Regions from separate parts of the Coprobacillus cateniformis genome, predicted to be linked through region 2. Evidence: a T-box and tRNA genes for the amino acid it is inferred to sense, from the RefSeq annotation. Region 2 holds a T-box; the other holds one or more tRNA genes.
The links. The T-box of region 2 lies ahead of thrS (threonine--tRNA ligase). A T-box ahead of a tRNA ligase gene usually reads a tRNA of that ligase, here a tRNA-Thr.
Positions count from the first base shown of each region.

Region 1: it has a tRNA-Thr gene. The T-box ahead of thrS (threonine--tRNA ligase) is inferred to sense a tRNA for this amino acid. The anticodon was not compared.

Region 1 covers NZ_WSNW01000001.1:1,410,348-1,422,699, forward strand. The annotation lists gene GQF29_RS07155 (response regulator transcription factor) at 179-889, shown strand; gene GQF29_RS07160 (sensor histidine kinase) at 964-2,010, shown strand; gene GQF29_RS07165 (flavin reductase) at 2,035-2,658, opposite strand; gene GQF29_RS07170 (aspartate aminotransferase type Ic) at 2,823-4,103, shown strand; tRNA gene GQF29_RS07175 (tRNA-Gln) at 4,269-4,344, shown strand; tRNA gene GQF29_RS07180 (tRNA-Val) at 4,349-4,424, shown strand; tRNA gene GQF29_RS07185 (tRNA-Thr) at 4,450-4,525, shown strand; tRNA gene GQF29_RS07190 (tRNA-Tyr) at 4,531-4,614, shown strand; tRNA gene GQF29_RS07195 (tRNA-Lys) at 4,621-4,696, shown strand; tRNA gene GQF29_RS07200 (tRNA-Leu) at 4,718-4,806, shown strand; tRNA gene GQF29_RS07205 (tRNA-Gly) at 4,812-4,885, shown strand; tRNA gene GQF29_RS07210 (tRNA-Asn) at 4,893-4,968, shown strand; tRNA gene GQF29_RS07215 (tRNA-Glu) at 4,972-5,047, shown strand; gene GQF29_RS07220 (CD3324 family protein) at 5,279-5,551, shown strand; gene GQF29_RS07225 (bis-aminopropyl spermidine synthase family protein) at 5,636-6,784, shown strand; gene speD (adenosylmethionine decarboxylase) at 6,738-7,127, shown strand; gene GQF29_RS07235 (penicillin-binding transpeptidase domain-containing protein) at 7,163-9,163, opposite strand; gene tnpA (IS200/IS605 family transposase) at 9,361-9,861, opposite strand; gene GQF29_RS07245 (hypothetical protein) at 10,074-10,505, opposite strand; gene GQF29_RS07250 (hypothetical protein) at 10,535-10,966, opposite strand; gene GQF29_RS07255 (M20/M25/M40 family metallo-hydrolase) at 11,684-12,352, opposite strand, start outside.
Region 2 covers NZ_WSNW01000001.1:597,933-610,284, reverse strand. The annotation lists gene GQF29_RS03110 (DnaD domain protein) at 1-418, shown strand, start outside; gene GQF29_RS03105 (ATP-binding protein) at 415-1,326, shown strand; gene pfkA (6-phosphofructokinase) at 1,403-2,362, shown strand; gene pyk (pyruvate kinase) at 2,397-3,821, shown strand; gene GQF29_RS03090 (hypothetical protein) at 3,973-4,215, shown strand; gene GQF29_RS03085 (hypothetical protein) at 4,284-4,544, shown strand; T-box leader at 4,565-4,762, shown strand; gene thrS (threonine--tRNA ligase) at 4,804-6,543, shown strand; gene GQF29_RS03075 (MerR family transcriptional regulator) at 6,551-7,381, opposite strand; gene GQF29_RS03070 (ABC transporter ATP-binding protein) at 7,463-9,199, shown strand; gene GQF29_RS03065 (ABC transporter ATP-binding protein) at 9,192-10,973, shown strand; gene GQF29_RS03060 (Rpn family recombination-promoting nuclease/putative transposase) at 11,192-12,133, shown strand; gene GQF29_RS03055 (PTS sugar transporter subunit IIA) at 12,287-12,352, shown strand, end outside.

The sequences.
Region 1 (12,352 bases), 810 kb from region 2:
TATTATTTTAAACATAACAGAAAACCAAAGTATTACAAAATAATAGAAATTCTTTAGCTTTCTTTTTAACTAAGATAATGAAATCAAACTTTTCAAAACACATACTTTAAACATTTTAAAAAATTTCTTTGATATTTTTTAAAATTATATATAATAAGAATGAAGAGGAGGAAGTAAAATGGAAGCACCTCATATATTAGTTATTGATGATGAAAAAGAGATTACTGATTTAATTGAAATTTATTTAAGTCAAGAAGGTTATCATGTAGAAAAAAGATATAATGCATTAACATTATTAGAAGATATTAGGACTTATCAAATTGATCTTGTTATATTAGATGTTATGATGCCAGAAATCAATGGAATACAGGCATTAAAAATGATTAGAGAAAAATATAATATACCTGTTATTATTGTTTCTGCAAAAACAGCAGATAATGATAAAATTGAAGGACTCTTAACTGGTGCAGATGATTATGTCAGTAAACCTTTTAATGCAATGGAATTAGTTGCACGAGTAAAATCACAATTACGTAGATTTCAGGTTTTTAACAAACCTATTAATGATTCCTCTCATATTATAGAAGCAAGTGATCTTATCATTGATACTCAAAAGAAATCTGTTACTTTAGATAATCAGTCACTCGCATTAACAAGAATTGAATATGAAATTTTAGTCTTATTAGCAAGTCAACCAGGAACAGTTTTTTCAATTGAAGATATTTTTGAAAAGATATGGCATGAAAAGATATGGCATGAAAAGTCCACAAATTCTAATAATACTATTATGGTTCATATTAGAAAACTACGCGAAAAAATAGAAAGACAGCCAAGAAATCCACGTCATATTAAAACAGTTTGGGGTATTGGTTATAAATTTGATTTATGATGAAAAAGATTAAGAGATTGTTTATTAGTAGTTTTAGATGGCGACTTTTTATTAATTTAATTGTGACTTATATTATGACATTCTTAATTTATAGTGCATTAATTATTATTTTTGATAATTTTAATTTGTTAGGAATGTCTATTGAATTAAGATATTTTATTGCATTTATTATTTCATTATTTCTCTTTTTAGTTATTTTCTTTGATTTAATGAATATTACCTTAAAGTATTTAAGTGTACTTAGTGGGACTATTCAAGAAGTCACTGCAGGAGATTATAATGTTGAGGCTCCTATTGAGTATGATGATGAATTAGGATTATTAGCTGCCAATATTAATGCTTTGGCAAAAACATTAAAGGACAAAGAAAAAGAAAGTGAGATTTTAAAAGAAAATGAGCGTTTAGCATTTGATGCTGAGAGAAATGCTGAGAAACAAAAAAATGATTTAATTACAAATGTTGCTCATGATTTAAGAACTCCATTAACAACTATTGTTGGATATTTAGAATTAATTAAAAATAATGAACATCTTTCTAAAGAAGATATTCAAAAGTATTCTACGGTTGCTTATGAAAAAGCAAAGAAGTTACAAGGAATGATGGATGATTTATTTGAATTTACAAGTTTAGATAAAGCTGATGTAAGAGTTCATATGACAACTCTTAATATATCTGAATTAATTCTTCAAATTGTTGATGAATTCTATCCAACATTTCAAGAGCATGATTTAACTCCAGTGATTAATATAGCTCAACCCAATCTTTTCATTCAAGGAGATGGCCAATTAATAGCAAGAGTTTTTGATAATTTATTATCAAATGCTGTTAAATATGGACAAGATGGTAATGATATTAAAATTGAGGTTTTAACTGATGACCAGAACGTCACAATTAAAATTATGAATTATGGTCATCCTATTGCTCAAGAAGATTTACCATATATTTTTGATAAATTCTATCGTTCTGATGCATCACGTTCATCTTCAACAGGAGGAACAGGATTAGGATTAGCTATAGCTAAGAATATTGTGCAAATACATAATGGTCAAATCTTTGCAACAAGTCATAAAGAAAAGACAACATTTGTTGTTGTCTTAAGAAAATTGCAAATTCAGGATTAGAGAGTATGCTTGACAGCTCTCTTTTTAAATTTTATGAAAATGACTTGCATCAACCTTACATATTGGGCAAATATAATCTTCTGGTAAAGTTTCGCCCTCATAAATAAATCCACAAACATCACAACGCCAACCTTGCTTCGTTGTTTCTTCAACATATGATGGTGCACTCTTAGGTGTTGTACCATTTTTCTTATCATGATAAGCTGCATATGTTAAAACAGTTTCATCACTCAATGTCTGAGCATCTTCAACTTCACTGATAAACATTAGATGTGTTCCTACATCAACAGTTTTTTTAACACGACAAGCAAACATTGCTGCTGTGTTCTCTGTTAAGTATTTAACATCATTAACATCAGTTTCATACGCAATGTTTTCAAACTTATTGACATCTTTACCACATTGGAATCCAAATGTTCTAATTATTTCCATAGGAACTTTTTCTAATAAGACACTGACATTAAATACACCACTTTTTTCAATGATTTGAGTTGTATAATTTTCCTTGTTTAATGTTATACAGACTTGTGATGGTTCTGCTGTCACTTGTGTCATTGTATTAATGACACAGCCACTTTCCTGATTATCGTTTTTTGAAGTCACAATATATAATCCATAACTGAGTTTAAAAAATGCTTTTGAATCCATATTTCATACCTCCTTATAAGGATTATACCACAATTTATAGATTATAAATAGTAATTATTCCTATTTATGTTATTTTTATTAACTTATGTTTATTAGAGATTGATTTTTATGTACTGAAAGAGTACAATTACCTCGATTAATATGTAAAAAGAGAGGGATATATCATGAAGATGTATAAAGACATGAATCATGAAGAATTAGTTTCTTTACATGATGATTTATGTAAGCAATATGAGCAGGTTAAAGCAAAAGGTTTGAAGTTAAATATGGCGAGGGGAAAGCCGGATGTCAATCAGTTACTTTTATCTACTGATATATTGGATGTCATTAATAGTCATTATGACTTTGGAAGTCAATATGAATATTGTAATTATGGTATTTTGGATGGTATTGATGAAGCTAAAGAATTTTTTGCAAAGATGTTAAACACTTCTTCTCAAAATGTTATTGTTTATGGAAATTCTAGTTTAACAATTATGTTTGATCAAATTAGTCGAGGTTATACCCATGGCTATTTAGGAGAGAAACCATGGTGCCAATTAGATAAAATTAAATTCTTATGCCCTGTTCCTGGATACGATCGCCATTTTGCTATAACAGAACATTTTGGCATTGAAATGATTAATATTCCTATGCATGAAAATGGTCCAGATATGGACCTTATTGAAAAATATGTTCAAACTGATGAAAGCATTAAAGGCATTTGGTGTGTTCCTCAGTATTCCAATCCAACTGGCATAACATATTCTGATGAGGTTGTAGAACGATTTGCAAATTTGAATCCTGCAGCAAAAGATTTTAGAATCTTTTGGGATAATGCATATTTAGTTCACCATTTATATAATGATAAACAAGAACATGTTAAAAATCTTATAAAAGCTTGCCAGGAGGCTGGACAGCCAAATCTCGTTTTTGAATTCTGCTCAACATCTAAAGTCACTTTACCAGGTTCAGGTGTTGCAGCATTGGCAACATCACTTGAAAATAAAGAGGATATTTTAAAACACATGTCTATTCAATGTATTGGATATGATAAATTAAATCAATTAAGACATGTAGAGTATTTTAATAAAATTGAAAGTATAGATACACATATGCAAAAACAGGCAAGTCTATTAAAGCCTAAATTTGAAGCTGTTTTAAATATTTTTGAAAGAGAACTTGAACCATTAGGAATTGCTGAATGGACTAAACCATTAGGAGGATACTTCATTTCCTTTATGGCAATGGAAAACTGTGCAAAAGCTATTGTACAAAAATGTAAAGAAGCGGGCACACTCCTAACAACAGCTGGAGCAACTTATCCATATGGTCAAGATCCTCATGATGCTAACATTAGAATTGCTCCTTCTTTCCCAAAATTAGAAGAATTAAAACAAGCAACAGAATTATTTGTTCTTTGTGTTAAGTTGATAAGTGTAGAAAAATTATTAGAAAAGGCATAATTTATGTCTTTTTTATTTTGAAATATGAGGAATAATTCTAGTTTTAATGTGTATAATAAGGATGGTTTTTCAATAAAAGGGATGATTTAAACATTTTTTAGGAAAATTTGAATAAAGATATTGACTAAAACGCAGAAAATTGTTATATTATATGAGCATGATTATTGGGATATAGCCAAGCGGTAAGGCAACAGACTTTGACTCTGTCATCTCCCTGGTTCGAATCCAGGTATCCCAGCCAATATGGAGGTTTAGCTCAGTTGGGAGAGCATCTGCCTTACAAGCAGAGGGTCAGCGGTTCGAGCCCGTTAACCTCCACCATTCTATAAAACATAACAAAATATTTGCCGGCTTAGCTCAATTGGTAGAGCAACTGACTTGTAATCAGTAGGTTGAGGGTTCAAGTCCTTTAGCCGGCACCAGTAATGGGGAGGTAGCGAAGTGGCTAAACGCGGCTGACTGTAACTCAGTTCCTTTCGGTTCGGTGGTTCGAATCCGCCCCTCCCCACCATTACAGGACCCGCTAGCTCAGTCGGTAGAGCATCTGACTTTTAATCAGAGGGTCAGGCGTTCGAGTCGCCTGCGGGTCACCATCTTAAAAATGAATAGTGCATGCCCAGGTGGCGAAATTGGTAGACGCACAGGACTTAAAATCCTGCGGACCTTAAAATCCGTGCCGGTTCGACTCCGGCCCTGGGCACCATTCATGCGGGTGTAGTTCAATGGTAGAACTTCAGCCTTCCAAGCTGACTACGTGGGTTCGATTCCCATCACCCGCTCCATTGATTTGCTTGAATAGCTCAGTTGGTAGAGCAATCGGCTGTTAACCGATCGGTCGTAGGTTCGAGTCCTACTTCAAGCGCCATGTGGCCTGTTGGAGAAACGGTTAACTCACATGCCTTTCACGCATGCATTCACGGGTTCGAATCCCGTACAGGTCACCATTTGATAACGAGCGATCATATTGATCGTTTTTTTTATTTATATTTTTATTGAAAATCGTTATCCTTGACAACAATCAACTACCCTTTTATAATTGAAAAGCGTAATAGAAAGGAGTATTCTATGAATAAATTATCGAAACTGGGGTTAACTCTGTAAGCAAAAGCTATTTACAGAGTCTCATGATAGCTTTTGTTTACGACTAGATAAATGTTTATTTAGGAGGAAACAACATGAGCTATAGAAAAGCAACTGACATATTACCCATTGAGATATTACAAGTTATACAAGAATATGTAGATGGTGATTATCTTTATATTCCAAAAAAGAAAGAGAATATTAAAGAATGGGGTACAAATACAAAAACTAAAGAGTATACAATGCAAAGAAATAAAGAAATCTTTGAAAAATATGTACAAGGATATTCAACTATTCAATTAGCAACTCTTTATTATTTATCTCATAAAACAATACAAAGAATAATACGTCAACAAAGAAGCGCATAAGGCGCTTTTTTGTTTCTTAAATAAGTTTGAGGTCGTAATACTACCATATTCATGTTTTACTTAAAAACAAGGAGGTTTAAGTTCATGAATCTTGTAGACACTATATACAACAAAGTACTTTTACGTGAGGGCAAAAGAAAAATCGAAGACTATCTTTTAGAAATACGATTATTTTCATATAATTCTTCAAAGCAATTAGCCCAAACATTATCTATCCCAATCCCTATTATTGTTGCTATAAAAAAGGAGTTACAATCACTAAATATTTTAGAAAAGGGGAGCGGATTTTCTTTAACTAAATCTGGAATCGAAATCATCGATTTAAGTTTTCATATAAAAGCTCTTAATTTAAAACACTATCATTATTTATCTAACACATCGGCATTAGAAATCATGACAAAATTTTCTTGGCTTCTAGATTACTTTAACAACCGTCCAAGTGCTGATGTCACAATTGACCAAGCAAAATGCACACTAGAATCCGCTATCAAAAGAGTACAATATATGTTAAAAAAAGAAAAATTGCTTCATCGAAACATTCTCTGTCTAGGTGATGACGATTGTATGAGTATTATTATTGCCACATTTAATGCATATATATTTACAAATCATTCTGAAAAAAATATTCATGTGTTAGATAAAGATATTCGTATTTTAAACTATATTAAACAAAGTCCACCATATATTCAAAAACAAATTCATGTAGATGTATGTGACTTTAGAGACACTTTGGAAAATAGATTCCAAAGAACTATGGATATTGTTATTATGGATCCACCATATACGATTAATGGAATAACCCTCTTTTTATCCAGAGCTATTTTATGTTTAAAACACGAGGAAAATCTATCATGTTATGTATCATTTTTTAAAATGGATTACCAATTTCTGTACACAATTCAAAAATTATGGGTAGAAAATCATATCCTTCTTCTAGATATGATAATTGGTTTTAATCAATATGAAGGAGGTAGCATTCTAGGTAGTCAGAGTGATTTTTACCATCTCATAACGACAGACAAAACTACAGTTCCTTTAATTGATAATAAGGCAATGATTTATACTGGCAAAAGAAACCCTACAACCCGCTCATATCAATGCAAAAAATGCAAGAAAATATATAAAATTAATGAGAAATCTAAATTTAATACAATTGAAGAATTAAAAAAGGAAGGATGTGAAAAATGTGGAGGAGATAGATTCTGTTTATACAAAAGAGTTAGAAATTTGTAAAAGAGTAGGCAAAGAAGTATGCATCGATGTTTCACAATGCCAGTTAAATAAGAAAGATCTTACTATTTTATTACATCAAATATCCAAACTTATGAATACAACTGTCCTCAGTATTCATAGTCACTCATTCACACCCCAAGGAGACACTATCATGGCCATCATAGCAGACTCCCATATCGCTATTCATACATGGCCAGAATATAAATATGTAGCAATTGATATTTTTTCATGTAAACAAAATATTCCTGATAACATTTTTTCATACATCAGTAATTTCTTTGAGACAGAAGATATAACTTATCATACACTCTTTAGAAAAGTTCATTTTAACAATGATAAATAAGACGATATTAAAAAGATCACTTCACATTGTGATCTTTATTTATTTAAATATTCATTTAACGGAGCTTTCATACGATTTGTTACATAATTGCTACCACCACGTCCTTTAACATCTTCAACCATTGTCGAAATAACAATCGGCTGAGATGAATCAGTAGTCATAACAGTAAACCAGCCAACTTCTGTACCTTCAGTATCATCTTGTGAATCTTTAATTTCGCCTGTTCCCGTTTTCCCAGCTAAAACAACATTTTTGTTATAGAAAGAATGTCCAGTTCCATTTTTATCACTAATAACTTGAATTAAATCTTCTTTGATTTCGTTAGCAACATCTTTTGAAAATGGTTGAGCCCATACTGAAGATTCCGTTGTTTTTACAACATGTGGTGCCATCATTTTTCCTTCATTCACAAATGCTCCATAGACTGATGCCATTTGTACAGGATTCAACAAGATTTGTCCTTGTCCATACCCACTATCTGCAATTTGTATTTCATCCTTGAAATCACCACTACTATATTGTGATTTATTCAATGATAACTCAAAAGGAATTTCTTCACCAATCTTTAAAGATTTGTATCCTTTTACCAAATTATCCGCACCAATCTCTAATGCTGCCTTTGCAAAATAAACATTATCTGAATAAACCAGTCCATTTTTAAGATTATTAGGCGTTGGAGCATGTAATGTTGTGACATAATAACTTCCCCAGCTTGAATCTTTTTGCCATTTCATAGCTGATGAGAAATCCTTTGCAGGATCCAATGACTTTGTCTCTAAACCTATTGCAGCAGTTATTGGTTTCATACATGAACCAGGAACCCATGTTGATCTAAAACGATTTAATAACGGCTTATTTTTATCATCATTTAATGCATTCCATTGACTTGTGCTCATCCCCAAAATAAAATCATTGCTAGAAAATGTTGGTGTACTTACCAAAGCCAAAACTTCACCAGTTTTTGGATTCATTGCAACTGATGCACTCTTATCATTTTGGAATTGATTATATAAACTTTTTTGCAATGTTATATCAACAGTCAAAGTCATATCTTTCCCATCTTCTCTTAACTGTCGTGCAATTGATGCCTTACGTTCACCACTATCATCTTGTATATAAATTTCAATACCATCTTTCCCTTTCAAATCTTTTTCGTAAGCGGCTTCAATTCCGCTACGTCCAATATAAGAATTTTCAGTATATCCTTCTCCTTTATGCTTATCTAAGTCCTCTGCTGTTACCTTCTGCATATAACCCACTAAATGTGATGTTACTTTTCCATATGGATATGAGCGTATATTTGTTGTAGTTAACTTCACTCCAGCAATAGCTAATAAATCATTCTCTAAATTCTTATCATCTTTAGAAATTGTCTTTAATGGAACAAAAGAATCATCTTTAATCCAAGATGCACTCATTGTTTTTTGTATACCTTCTTTTGTTAGATCTAACAGTTTGGCTATCTTATCATAATCATTTTCACCATTCAATTTACCACGAACCAGTCCAACTGAATACGCTTCACCTTTTCCAGCCAAAACAGTGCCATTTCGATCTAAAATTCTTCCTCTTTGAGCCTTGTCTTCAACGATACGCACTTTATCAGTGCTTCCTAAATCAGGATATATAAAGGAATCATTCCATATAATTTTATCATCTTTGAATTGTGTTGTATTTTCAAACTCTGTTGATCCAGCAACCGTTTTCATATTGACAGTATAAGTTATTTTATCACCATCAGTAGAAACAACATCAATATTTATATCAGTCACTTCCATTCCATCATAAATATTTTTATTACGTTTTATAAAAGCTTCCTTTGTATATGTGGATTTTGCATCATCACTTATCATTGCATACATTTCATCATATTTTTGATTATTAATTTTTGCATAAAAATCTTTCAAGTTCTTTTCTTTACCATCACCACTTAATAAAAAGAATACAAAAAAACCAATCAGTATAACACCAATAACTGCTCCCCCAATAATTATAAGTTTCTTTTTATTGTTGTTATTTACATATACATCATACATTAGGTTCCCCTCCTTATTTTACAAATTAAGTATAGCACGTTCTTTCCATTTGATAAACAAAAATAAAAACCACGTCTAAAAGGCGTGGTTTTCTCTGCGGCTATAAGCCTTTGCTACTTGCTCGCGTCTCAAGGCGCTGCTTTCACTTCGCTCAAGCTATCGCTTTTGACTCTCGCTATCCCTCAAAGGGATTTTTTCTACTTCCCTTTCTTTTTCTCTTTTTTCTTCTCCTTTGTAATTCTCTTTTCTTCAAATGGATCCCTGTATTCCTTCACACTTAATTTATCCATCGCTATATCATGAGCTTCCTGCTCCCTTATATATTTTGCGACTGTTTCATCGTTTAATCCTACTGTGCTTACATAATACCCTTCTGCCCAGAAATGTCTATTTCCGTACAGATATTTCAGATTGGCATGTCTATCAAACATCATCAATGCTGATTTCCCTTTCAGATATCCCATAAATGACGATACGCTTTCCTTTGGTGGTATCATCACAAGCATATGCACATGATCAATCATTAGATGCCCCTCTATGATTTCCACTCCTCTATACCTGCATAGTGTCCGCAATATTTCGCCTAAGTCTTCTCGGTATTGATTATATATCGCTTTTCGTCTATACTTAGGTGTGAACACAATATGGTATTTACACATCCATTTTGTGTGTGCTAAAGAATTTGCTTTTTTAGCCATAGTCAAATCACCTTTCCTTTCTTTTAATGATAGCTTGAACAACTTCATTATATCGGAAAGGTGATACTATTGTTAAACTTTTTAATTGCTCCACCCGCATAGCAGGTGGTTTTTTGTTTCGCATATTTCATATGCTCAACTGACTAAAGTCTATGTGTTCAATTTTTGCAATTTGAACCTAAAGAAAAAAGCAAACGTACATTTATGCACGTTTACTTAAAGAACTTTTGTGATCTTTCTTCCCCTGGAGTATTCATGTTTGTTACAATAGCTAATAATGTCAGTATATGTCCTAATTTAACATCAGTAATCGCTCTAATTGTTTCTCTTAATTCAATATTCCCCTGATTGTATGTCAGTTTTCTAAGTTCTAAATAAGAAGCTAATTCTTGTTTTTGAATTTCATTTAATAAGTCTCTGTATGTTCCTTGAATATTCCCTTCTGGTATCATTGGATCAAAATTTGTTCCAAATTCTTCTCTATAAAAATGATTTAAATAATTAGCATTCTGCTCAGCATCTCTAGCAAATGCAAGTAAAACCTGCCTTTCACTTTGTAGTGTTGCCATTGCAGCTGCTTGTCGATATAACTGAGCTAACAATTTCTCAGTATAAATATAAGATTGGAGTTGTTCCCTATTCATTTCATACACCTCTATATATACTATGAAACTTATTCTAAATTGTGCTTATTATTTATTGTTTTTTGTGGATCATTCATATTAATAACAATAGCCATAATCGCAATAATATGCTCTAACTTAGAATCAGCAATTCCTCGCATTGTTTCTTGTAACAAATAATTGTCTTGAAAATACGTATGTCGACGATAATTTAGGAATGATTCAAGTTCCTGTTGCTGGATATGATTCAATACTTCTCGATATGTTCCCTGAATGTTAATCTCAGGAATCATTGGATCAAACTCTGAACCAAATTGTTCTTTATAAAAATATTTTAAACACCCAACCGCTTCATGGCAACTTTTTGAAAAGTCTAAAAACATTCCTTTTTCATCACTTAAGCAAGTTAATGTAGCAACTTTTTTGTAAAGATCACATAATAACTTTTCTACATATATATAAGATTGAAGTTGTTCCTTCATTTCTAACACCTCATTATAATCTATGAAAATTATTTTGAAATGTGAAAAAACTTACATACTTTCATAATTTCTCAAAAAATACTTAAATATTGAGTTTCCCAAAAAAGCATAAAGTATCCTTATTAAAATTTAACCATTCTTTAAACTTTAAAATATTACTGGTTGGATAGATTGTAAGGCTGTCAAACTGAGCTTGTTTCGCTTGTTTAAAGGAAGGTGGTTTACACTTCCATTATGTACTCCTCTAGGGAAGTGAGAATTGTTGCGTATTCTATTGAAATCTCTAAAAAAGTTCATTGGCAAAAAAGCCTTACCGAAAATAATCGGTAGGCTTTGATTCATGATATACAATTTAATACATATGCCCTTATCCCACTTTGAATATATTATGTGCTCAAAGTAGTGGATTGTTTATGTTTCGTTCTCAGGTAAAGACTGCATCACCAAACTGCGCTGTCGCTGTTTAAAATGATACTATAATATTATATAGACATAATTATATAAGAATGTAAAAATCTATTATCAGTTTGATATAATCCTCAAGTTCATTAGTGAAGACAGCATTAAAATACCATGAAAGATGAAGAGACACAACTATGTATTCGTTGTGAAACGTTCTCTTAATGAATATTATAAGATGTTTATATTTATTAGACAATCAATGTAAGTTAATGGAAGTATAAATAATTGTTAATTACTTTAAATATATAAGTCAGTTCACCTTTTATTTACAGCAATATCCATGACTAAATGCAGAAGAACATCTGCTCCTTTTTTAATATCTTCATAATCTGTCCATTCTTCGGGACAATGTGTTAAACCACCAACACTTGGAACATATAACATATTGGTATCTGTAAACTCTGTCATCATCATTGCGTCATGTCCACTACCATCATTAAGAATCATATAACTATATCCTAGTTTATTACATATCCTCTCCATCTTTTCTACATTCTCTTTATTCATAATGCTTGGAGGAGTCGGATTTGGATAATTTATTCTCGCCATCTCTTCTAATTCTATATGTAGTCCTGTCTTTTGAATAACTATATTAACCATATCATTGATTTTATTTTTAAAGTCAATTTGTTCAATTATTTCTTTATTTAATGTTCTAATCTCAACTTTATATTCTATGCAATTATCATTATCTATACTCAAGGGAATAATGATTCCTGTTATCTTATTTTTTAGACTTTTTAACATCTCATCAAAAAGTGCATTGAAATAATCGATGGCCGTTTTTGTATCATTATTCTCATCTTTAAATAAACAAAGCTTATATCTACCAATCCCTGGTACAAACCCTACTAATCCTATGTCTTTATTTTCATTTTCTAAAATAGGTCCTTGTTCTACATGAACTTCAATAAAATTTTTAAT
Region 2 (12,352 bases):
AACACAAGAGGGACAACAATCACCATTAGTTTTACATATGAAGTATTTGGATAATTTAACACCATATGAATTATTAAAAGAAAAACAAGGGGGAAAAGAACCTGTTTTTCATGATTTAAAGATTGTCGAAACCTTAATGGTTCAGTTAGGGTTGAAACCAGCTGTTGTCAATGTGCTTATTGAATATGTTCTTGGCAAAAATAATAATCGTTTATCAAAAAGTTATTGTGAAACAATTGGGGGATCACTAGCAAGAAATCATATTGAAACTGCAATGCAGGCATATCAGGAACTGATGAATGATAAGCGTCAAAGTGAAGAAGAATTAAAAATTGAACATGTGATTGAAGAGAACACAGAAGTCAATTCACAGAAATTATTTGAATTGTTAGATAAATTAGAGGAGGGACAATTATGATAAAGATTGGAGACATGCTTGAACAACCTGAAATTCAAAAAATGAAAAGAGAGAGTATTTATGCTTTATCAAAAGAAAAAAATATTCAAGAATTTTTAAAGACTTATCATTTAAATACATCTATAATGGATGATTATTGGGTTGAATTCTTAGATTATAATGATGATTATCAATTATGCCAAGGGTGTCAATCTTTACAAAATTGTCGTAAAGATAATCAAGGAATGAAAAAAAATCTTGTCTATAGAGACGGTGAAGTTATTTTAGAATTAGAAAGTTGTTTATATGGGAAAGCATTAGAAAGAAGAAGATTATTGTTAGAAAAGTTTGTTATAACAAATGTGAATGATGATATTCTTTTAACAGATCTTACATCATTAGAGATTGTTAAAAAAGCCAATAGCTTATCACCTAATGGTCAAAATACATTAGGTCATATTTTAAAATATTTACAAGAACCCAATGATAAAGGTTTATTTTTACATGGTGAAATGGGAACAGGTAAAACAACTTTATTAGCTGGCTTGATGAATTCTTTAGCCAAGAAAGGAAAAGAGATTGGTTTTATTCATTTCCCTACTTATCTTATTGATCTTAAAGCTAGTTTTTCGACTGGGGATACTGAATACGCAATGGAGCGTTTAATGAAAGTTGATTATTTATTATTGGATGGAATTGGTGAAGAGAATGTGACAGTTTGGTCTAGGGACGAAATTTTACTGACAATTTTATCATATCGTTTATTAAATCACTTACCAACATTCTTTACGAGTATGTATGGTTATAAAGATCTAAAAAAGGTCTATACTATTAAAAAAGGTGATGAAATTCGAGCAAATACGATAATTTCAAAATTGAAAGCGCTAAGCATTGAAATAATGCTTGACGAGGGCAAAATGAAGATATAGAATGGAAACAAAAGTGTAGAATATATCAATATTTTATGATAGAATCAAAATGCTATAAAGTGAGAGGAGAAGAATTATGGTAAAATGTATTGGGGTGTTAACTTCAGGTGGAGATGCTCCTGGAATGAACGCAGCCATTCGTGCTGTGACAAGAACTTGCTTAAATAGAGGAATCAAGATTTATGGAGTCCGTTTAGGATATAAAGGGTTACATGATGGGGACTTTATTGAATTTGATAGACATAGTACACGTAATATTATTAATGTTGGTGGGACGTTCTTAAAGTCAGCACGTTTTCCAGAGTTTAAAGATCCAGCAGTGAGAGAAGAAGCGATTAAGCAAATGAAAAAAGTTGGAATGGAAGCTTTGGTTGTTATTGGTGGAGATGGTAGTTATAATGGCGCTTTGAAATTAACAGAAATGGGAATTAATTGTATTGGAATTCCTGGAACAATTGATAATGATATTCCTGATACTGATTTTACAATTGGATTTGATACAGCTTTAAATACAATTGTAGATGCATTAGATAAATTAAGAGATACATCAAGTTCTCATCAAAGATGTACAATTCTAGAAGTTATGGGAAGAAGATGTGGAGATTTGGCTGTTCATGCTGGTCTTGCTTGTGGTGCAGAAATGATTGTGACAAGTGAAAGTGGTTTTGATGAAAAAGAAATTATTGAAACTTTAAAAAGATCAAAAGCTTCTGATAAAAAACATGCATTAATTGTGATTACTGAACACATTACTGATGTTCATGAATTAGCAAAACGTGTTGAAGAAGAAACTGGTTTTGAGACACGTGCAAATGTTTTAGGGCATATGCAAAGAGGTGGAAGCCCGACTGCAAGAGATCGTGTTTTAGCAAGTCGTATGGGTATTAAGGCTGTTGAACTTCTTGAAGAAGGAAAAGGTGGTCTTTGTGTGAGTGATGTGAGAGGCGAAATCGTTGGATTGCCAATTGAAGAAGTCTTGGGACATAAGAGAACTGTAAATCAAGGTATTTACGAAGATGTATTGAAACTTCGTTAATATAAATAAGAGGGTATAGGAGATAAAGTAAAGTATGAAAGAAAAAATGAAAAAGACGAAAATTGTTTGTACAATTGGGCCTGCATCTGAAAGTCCAAAGATGTTAAAGAAATTAGTTTTAGCTGGTATGAATGTTATGCGTTGTAATTTCTCACATGGTGATTTTGCTGAGCATGGAGCAAAAATGCAAACTATGCGTGATGTGAACGCAGAACTTGGAACTAACTGTGCTATTTTGTTAGATACAAAAGGACCTGAAATTCGTACTGGTGATTTTGAAGGTGGTGCTGCAAATTTCAAAAAAGGACAAGTTTCTACTATCTGTGTAGAAGATATTGAAGGGACTGCAGATCGTTTTACTATTACTTATAAAGATTTATATAAAGATGTTAAACCAGGTGGATTTATCTTGGTTAATGATGGTCAAGTTGAATTATTAGTTGACCATGTTGAAGGTACTGACATTGTTTGTGTATGTGCAAATGATGGAAAAGTGAAAAACAAACGTGGAATTAATGTTCCTGGAATTAAATTAGGTTTTGAATACTTATCTGAAAAAGATAGAGCAGATATTGCATTTGGTTGTGAACAAGATGTAAACTTCATTGCTGCATCATTTGTACGTCGTGCTCAAGACGTTTTAGATGTGAAAAAAGTATTAGTTGAAAATGGTAAACCTGAAATTCAAATCATCGCTAAAATTGAAAATAGCGAAGGTGTTGAAAATATGGATGAAATTTTGAAGGTTGCTGATGGAATCATGGTTGCACGTGGAGATTTAGGGGTAGAAGTTCCTGCTGAAGACGTACCATTAATCCAAAAAGAATTGATTACAAAATGTAAAGCAGCTGGTAAAGTTGTTATTACTGCAACTCAAATGTTAGAATCTATGCAAGAAAATCCTAGACCAACTCGTGCTGAAGTTAGCGATGTTGCTAATGCTATTTATGATGGTACTGATGCAATTATGTTATCTGGAGAATCTGCTCAAGGAAAATATCCAGAAGAAGCTGTTATGGTTATGAACAAAATCGCTTTAAAAACTGAATCTACTTTAGATTATGCTTCTTTACATAGAAAAGCTGTAAGAACTGCAACTGATGATGCATCTGAAGCTATCTGTATGTCAGTAGCTGAAATTGCGACTAAATTTGAAGTTGCTGCTATTATTGCATTTACTGAATCAGGATTTACTGCTAAGAAAATGTCAAGATATAGACCAGAATGTCCAATTATTGCTGCAACTCCATATGGAGAAACAACAAGAAAATTAGCATTAAACTGGGGTGTAAAACCAGTAACATGTAAACAAATGGATACAACTGAAGGTTTATTAAATTTAGCAGAAGTTATTGCTAAAGAAAATGGAATTGATGCTGGTCAAACAATTTTAGTGACTGGTGGAACTCCAGGTATCGAAGGAACAACAAGTTATTTACAATTAATTACAGTAAAATAATGAATGTAAGGACCAATTGGTCCTTTTTTTGTTTATCGACTACATTCGACAAAATATGCATTTTATTGTGAAAATAATAACGTTATTTTGTGAGATTTCTTCATAACTTTTTCATATCTTTGTGGTATTGTAAGCATAGAGGTGAGAGAATATGTTTAATAATACATCTCAAAAAATAAAGTTATTTGCTTATATCTATTTTTTTGGAAACCTAATTAATCAAGGGTATAGAGATATTTATCAATTCATACAATTAGAATGTAGTTCACAATTTATTGTGAGTACTCTTTTAGGATTATTGAATGGACTTATTTTGTATTTTGTTCTTTCACTTATTATCTATGGATTTGGTAAAATTGTGGAATATTTTGAAATGTTAAATGATCGTTATTGATTTTCACTATGAGAAAATAAGCAATAATATCATATTTTTTATGATATTGTGAAAGTAGGAGGAGATATATGTTTCATAAAGTATCGAAAATTATAAAAGTCTGTGCTTATCTTTTCCTATTTGGGAATATTATAAGTCAGGGATATAGTATTGCGATTAATACGTCCTACTTGAATACTGGGCAATTGATGGGTGTTGAATCTATGATATTGATGCTTTGGTCTTGTTTTATTTCTTTTTTGATTTCTTCATTAATATATGGGGCAGGAGAAATTATAGAATATTATGAAAAAGCAAACTCAAAAATATCAGATGACTTGACAAAATAATAGTTTGATGTAAAATAATGCTACAAGCTATGATTTAGGATATGTTTTTATATAAGTATTGTTTAGAGAGGAAACGGTTGCTGAAAGTTTCTCAATCTTTATAAAGATACTCCCTAATGAGCTACACTCGAAAGAGAATGTCGTTGGGTCGCGTTAAGACAATAGAGGTTATCGAAAGATAATAAATTAAGGTGGTACCACGAGATTTCGTCCTTTGCGATGAGATCTCTTTTTTAATAATAAAAAGGAGGAAATGAAAATGGCAAACTTTGATTTTAAAAATGATGAACAATTAAATATGTTAAACCATTCGTGTGCTCATGTTTTGGCACAAGCAATTCAGCATTTATATCCAAATGCTAAATTTTGGGTTGGTCCAGTAGTGAGTGAAGGATTCTATTATGATATTGATTTAGGAGACAAAGTCATTAAGGATGAAGATATTCCAGCTATTGAAAAAGAAATGAAGAAGATCTGTAAAGATGGTAAACGTATTATTCGTGAGGAGCATTCTAAAGCAGAAGCAATGGAGATGTTTAAAGATGACCCATACAAATTAGATTTAATTTCTGGTTTAGAAGACGGACATATTACATGTTATCGTCAAGGTGATTTTGTAGACTTATGTAGAGGGCCACATGTTGAAACTGTTAAAATGTGTAAAAATTTTAAATTGCTTAAACATTCAGGTGCTTATTGGAAAGGTGATAAAGACAATAAAGTTCTGCAAAGAATTTATGGTGTTTGTTTTCCAACTCCAGAAGAATTACAAGCTTATTTAGATTTTTTAGAAGAAGCTAAGAAAAGAGATCATAAGAAATTAGGTAGAGAATTAGATTTATTTATGATGAGTGAGTATGCACCAGGAATGCCTTTTTTCTTACCACATGGTATGCTGCTTAGAAATGAATTAGAAAAATTCTGGTATGATGAACATACAAAAGAAGGATATGAATTCATTAAAACACCTATTATGATGTCTAAGGAATTATGGGAAGTTTCAGGACATTGGTATAATTATAAGGAAAATATGTATACTTCACTAGTTGATGAGCGTGAATTTGCTATTAAACCTATGAACTGTCCTGGCAGCTTACTTGTCTATAAAAATGGTTTACATTCATATAAAGATTTACCAATACGTATGGGTGAACTTGGACAAGTGCATAGACATGAAGCAAGTGGGGCTTTAAATGGTTTATTCAGAGTTCGTACTTTTACTCAAGATGATGCACATATCTTTATGACTCCTGATCAGATTGAAAGTGAAGTTGTTCGTTTGATTGCTTTCATTGATCGTGTTTATTCAATGCTTGGATTATCATATGATATTGAATTATCTACGAGACCAGAAGAAAAATATATTGGAGAATTAGAAATTTGGGAGAAAAGTGAAGCAGCTTTAGCAGCAGCCTGTCAGGCGGCTGGAAAAGATTATAAGATCAATCCAGGAGATGGAGCTTTCTATGGTCCTAAATTGGATTTCCATGTTAAGGATTCTTTAGGAAGAGTTTGGCAATGTGGAACTATTCAATTAGATATGAATTTACCTGAAAGATTTGATTTGACTTATGTGGATCAAAATGGTGAAAAGGTAAGACCAGTTATGGTTCATAGAGTTATCTTTGGATCTATTGAAAGATTTATTGGTATTTTAATAGAACATTTTGCAGGAGCGTTCCCATTATGGTTAGCACCTGCTCAAGTCAAAGTCATTCCAGTGAAAAATGAATATCATTTAGACTATTCTCAAGAAATTTTTAAATTGTTAGAAGCTAAAGGTATTCGTGTTGAAATAGATGACAGAGAAGAAAAACTAGGTTATCGTATTAGAGAGGCACAAATGAAAAAAATTCCATATCAATTGGTATTAGGTGATAAGGAAAGAGATGAAAGAACAGTCACTTATCGTCAATATGGTGAGCAAAAACAAACAACTGTCTCATTAGATGAATTTATTTGCATGATTTTAAAACAAATTGAAGACAAAGCATTATAAAAGCATATCACTCGATATGCTTTTCATTTGTTTCTAGATAGATTGTGGTAATAAATTTATTTTCATCTTGAACAGCAATATCTGATAAAACATATTCTTCATAAGCATTTTCTCCTAAAATAATATGATGCTTTCTTGCATAAGAAAGTGCTCTTTGATAGGCTTCACTAATTGTTTGATAATCACCTTGATGATATGCAACTATGTAATAACCAGCTTTCATAATGCGAATATTTCTATGATTATTTTTTCTCACACGGGTATATAAACACTGAAATGTATTATAATTCTGTTTACACAATTCATCAATTGATAGAATTGTTCCTACTTTGTCCATTGTATCCAGATGATTATTATAAAAACGGACATATTCATCATTATAAGCTTCAAAACTTTTGTTGTTTTTGTGGTGAATATCATCACTACAAAGAATATATTCTTCATCAAAGTATTGAAGATAAATATCATTGACTTGAATCTGGAGAGCATGTGAAGTTGTTGAACGAATTGTTTTAATAAAATCTTTAGCTCGTTTTAATTCTTTCATTTTTTGATCTAAAACTTTTTCTTGATCGTTTAATAAGTCAATCAATAATTGAGGTGTTCTTGTTTCAAGATAAATCTTAATATCATTTAAAGACATACCAATACTTTTAAGAATAGTAATAATAGTAAAAGTATCATACTGATGATGAGAATAATAACGATATTGATTCTCTTTTACAATAGATGGTTTAAATAATCCAATTTCATCATAATGAAATAAGACATGTTTAGGAACATTGCATATACGTGCAAACTCTCCTGTAGTAAAGTATTTCTCACGATTTTCTGACATTTTTTCATTCTCCTATTGACTATAAGGTAACCTTATAGTTTATTATAGAGTAATCAAGTCAAAACGGCAAGGAGGGAAAATATGAAATTAATATTAAAATACTTATTGAAGTATAAAAAGTTACTTGTTCTCAATGTCATTTCTGTCTTTGGGTTTGCACTTGTTGAATTAGGACTTCCAACAATCATAGCTAATATGATTGATATTGGAGTTGCCACTGAAGATAAAGGATATCTTTATATGATGTGGGGTGTTGCCATTGCAATATCAATTGCTGGAGTTCTAGGAACAATCTTACTCGGGTATTGTTGTGCGAAAATTTCAACATCAATTACACGTGATATTCGAAATGATATTTTTACAAAAGTCCAAGATTTTTCACCAAGTGAATTTAATAAATTTGGAATTTCTTCATTAATCACACGTACAAATAATGATGCATTCCAAATTCAGTTATTTGTTAATGTGATTTTGAGAACTGCTTTATTGACACCAGTTATGATTGCGGTGTCATTCTTCATGACATTAAAAACATCTTTAGACTTGTCTTTGGTTATTGTTGCAACTTTACCATTAATTATTATTGGCGTCATTATTGTTGCAAAAGTGTCTGAACCAATGTCGCAAAAACAGCAATCTTCACTTGACCATTTAAATCGTATTTCTAGAGAAAATTTAACTGGAATTAAGGTAATACGTGCTTTTAATAATGATCATTATGAACAAGCAAGATTTAATGATACAAACAGTGAGTTTACTGGTCATACAAAAAGAATCTTTAAATTAATGAATTCTGCTGATCCGATATTTTTCTTAGTTATGAATATAGCAATCTTATTTATCTTTTATATTGCAGCAACTATGATTGGGGCAGGAACTTTACAAGTTGGAAAGTTAGTTGCATTTCAGGACTATTTATTCCATGCTATGTTTTCAATGTTATTGTTCTGTAGTGTTTTTGTTATGTATCCACGTGCAGCTGTTTCAGCCAAACGTATTCAAGAAGTTTTAAATTCTGATATTATCATTCAAGATCATCAAAAGGTGACTAAACAGCCAATTTCTAAGGAACATACGCTGTCATTTGATAATGTTACTTTTGTATATCCAGATGGTGAAGAAGCTGTTTTAAAAGACGTTTCTTTTTCAGCAAAGCAGGGTGAGACAATTGCTTTCATTGGTAGTACAGGTTCAGGTAAATCAACATTAATTAATTTAATTCCACGTTTTTATGATGTGAGTTGTGGAAAGATTACAGTTGATGGAATCAATATACAAGATTATTCGATGAAAGAACTGCGTGATAAAATAGGCTTTATTCCTCAAAAAGCAATGCTTTTTACTGGAACAATTGCTGATAACATTCGTTATGGAAAAGAAGATGCAACTGATGAAGAGGTTGCTCATGCAGCACGCATTGCACAAGGGTATGATTTTATTATGGAAAAGCCATTAGGCTTTCATGAAGTGATTACAGAAAGTGCAACGAACGTGTCTGGTGGTCAGCGTCAACGTTTAAGTATAGCCAGAGCGATTATTAAAAAGCCACAAATTTATATTTTTGATGATTCTTTTAGTGCATTGGATTTTAAAACAGATGCAAGTTTAAGAAAGGCATTAAAAGATGAAACTAAAGAATCTATTGTATTGGTTGTTGCGCAACGAATTTCTACGATTATGGATGCTGATCAAATTATTGTCTTACACGAAGGACAAGTTGTTGGTAAAGGGAAACATCATGATTTATTAAAAACATGTCCTATCTATCATGAAATTGCAGCTTCTCAGCTGAGTGAGGAGGAGTTAGCCTATGAATAAGAAATGGCAAAGTTTTAAAAAATCAGTTGCTCAGATTGGTCCATTTATCTCACCATACAAATGGAGTTTCTTTATTGCCATAGGAATGATTATTATTACAAATATTGTTTTGGCCATTACACCAACAATAGAAGGACAAATCACCTCTTTATTAATGGAAAATGCTTTAGCAATTGCTGATAAAGTACCAGGAGCTCATATTCAATTTGATATTGTTATTAAAATTATTGTAACATTGTTTATTTTCTATATGATTAAAACAATTTCACAATTGATATTTACTTTTACAATTACAAATTCTATTCAAAATGCTATGCATGATTTACGTAATGCATTACAAGAAAAGATTAGACATTTACCAATTAGTTATTTTGATACTCATCAGTATGGTGATGTATTAAGTCGTATTACTAATGATGTTGATACTGTTTCAAATGCGTTACAACAGACATTAAGACAGATTATTGGTGGTGTTTTATCACTAGGACTAGCAATTTTCATGATGTCACGTATTAATGTGGCAATGACATTTGTTGTTCTTATGATTATTCCATTAGCATTATTGATTACGAGATTTATTGTCAAGAGATCACAAAAACGTTTTACTGCTCAACAAAAAGCATTAGGAAATTTGAATGGTGCTATTACTGAAATGTATACAGGATATAATGAAATTTTGTTGTTTAATAAACAACAAAAATCAATTGAACAATTTAAAGATATTAATGAAGAGTTATGTCAAAATGCATTTAAGGCTCAGTTTATGTCATCACTTATTTCACCTTCTATTTCTCTTGTCACATATATTATTATTGGGACAGTTGGATTAATGGGATGCTTATATGCTATTGGCGGAGGGATGCAAATTGGACAGATTCAAGCATTTGTTCGTTATATTTGGCAGGTCAATGATCCTATTTCTCAGGTAAGTAACTTATCTTCACAAATTCAGTCTGCGTTTGCTGCAATTGAAAGAATCTTTGAAGTTTTAAATGAAAAAGAGGAAATAGAAACACAAGTACCACAAGTGATTGAACAGACAAAAGGTCAAGTCAGTTTTGACCATGTTCATTTTGGATATGGTGATAAAGAAGTTATTCATGATTTTAATGTTGAAATTGAAAGTGGACAGATGGTTGCTATTGTGGGACCAACTGGCTCTGGAAAAACAACTTTGATTAGTTTATTGATGCGTTTTTATGATGTAACATCTGGCAGTATCCGCATTGATGGCATTGATATCAAAGATATGCGTCGTGAAGATTTGCATGCCTTATTTGGAATGGTTTTACAAGATACCTGGTTATTTCATGGAACAGTTTATGATAACTTGCGTTATGGTCGTCAAAATGCACGAAAGGATGAAATTATAGAAGCTGCAAAACAAGCAAATGTTCATCATTTCATTCGTACACAACCTGAAGGCTATAACATGATTATTAATGAGGAAGCAAACAATATTTCTCAGGGTGAAAAACAGCTATTAACAATTGCACGTGCTATTTTAAAAAATCCTCAGATTTTAATATTAGATGAAGCTACATCTTCAGTAGATACTCGTTTAGAAAAAATGTTACAAGAGGCTATGCATAATGTTATGAAAGGGCGTACAAGTTTTGTCATTGCACATCGTCTTTCAACAATTAAGAGTGCTGACTTGATACTCGTAGTGAAAGATGGGCGTATTGTTGAACAAGGTAAACATGAAGAACTTATTATGAAAAAAGGCTTCTATGAACAATTATATAATGCTCAATTCCAAGAAGATGCATAAGATAGAGAAGGAGATTTAACTACAAAGATAGGGAAATCTCTTTTGTTTTTCTCAAAATCAAAAGTTATTCACATATTTCATTTCTTTGAAGAAAATTCAATCCTTTCTAGTGAATATATAAGTATAGGAATGTTTTTTTATTGTTCATATGTTTTCATTAAGCAAATAATGTGCTATAATGTTTCTATGAACTCCTATAGAAATGGAGGTCTTATATTATGCGTCTTGCTACACCTCTCTTAAAGCCTGATGCAACCTTAAAGAATTTCTTTCACTACAAGAGTCGCTTTGCTGATATCATCAATCTTGTCTGCTTTGATGGTCAGCCTATCCTTTCAAGAAACTCACTGTCTAATGAGGATACAGATATGTCTACTGTTTTTGATTTTGATGAGCATCCAATCAGCTTCAATGCTTATCGGGATACTCTTGTGAAAGTGAGTGTTGGTGGTATCTATGCCCTCATTGCGATTGAAAATCAGAAGGCTATTGACTATCATATTCCAGTCAGAACATTTGTCTATGATGCGAGCAGCTATAAGAAACAATATCAAGATTATCTAGATGAAAAGAAGTGGAATAAAGAAGCTAAGTTGAAACTTATTCCCATTATTACAGTTGTTCTCTATTATGGAGAAAGAAAATGGAGTGGGCCAAGGACATTGCTGGATATGATGGAATTACCAGAAGAAATGAAAGGAATAATGAATGACTGGAATACTCATATTATAGACGTCAAGGAATTGGATGCAAGTTTGTTAACAGATAAGGATAATCGAGATCTCATAGAGGGGTTACAGATGTTTTATAAGTGGCAAGGAGATCTAGAGTTTTTTAAGGAAAGAAAGATGTCAAGAGATACAGCGATTGTATTGGCATCACTGGTAGATAAGGGAGAAGAGTTATTGAAGATAGTCAGGAAAGAAGAGAAGGAGGAAATTGATATGTGCGAATCGATTGATAACTTTAGAAAGAAGGCAGTACAGGAAGGAATGTGTTTAACAATACTGAAACAATTAAACAAAAAGGTAGGATATTTATCATCAGAAGTCGTTACTATGATAGAGAACAGTTCAAGGGAACAATTAGAAAAACTAGCAGTTGAAATTGTATCAATTAAAGATGAACATGATATATTTGTTTTATTACAATCATACTAATAAAACAAAATATAAAGAAAGCCTTTACAATTTTGTTGAATTATGTTATTTTAATAAATGTAGTTCAGTATTGTCATTATTAAGTTAAGCAAGACCTGTTTACATAATTTTTTAATTATGCATTCAGGTCTTTTTGTATAAGGAGGAAAAGTTATGAAATTAATGAGTGTTGTAGATGGAAAAAAGAAGTATTTAGAAGAAGTAAACGATGAAGCATTT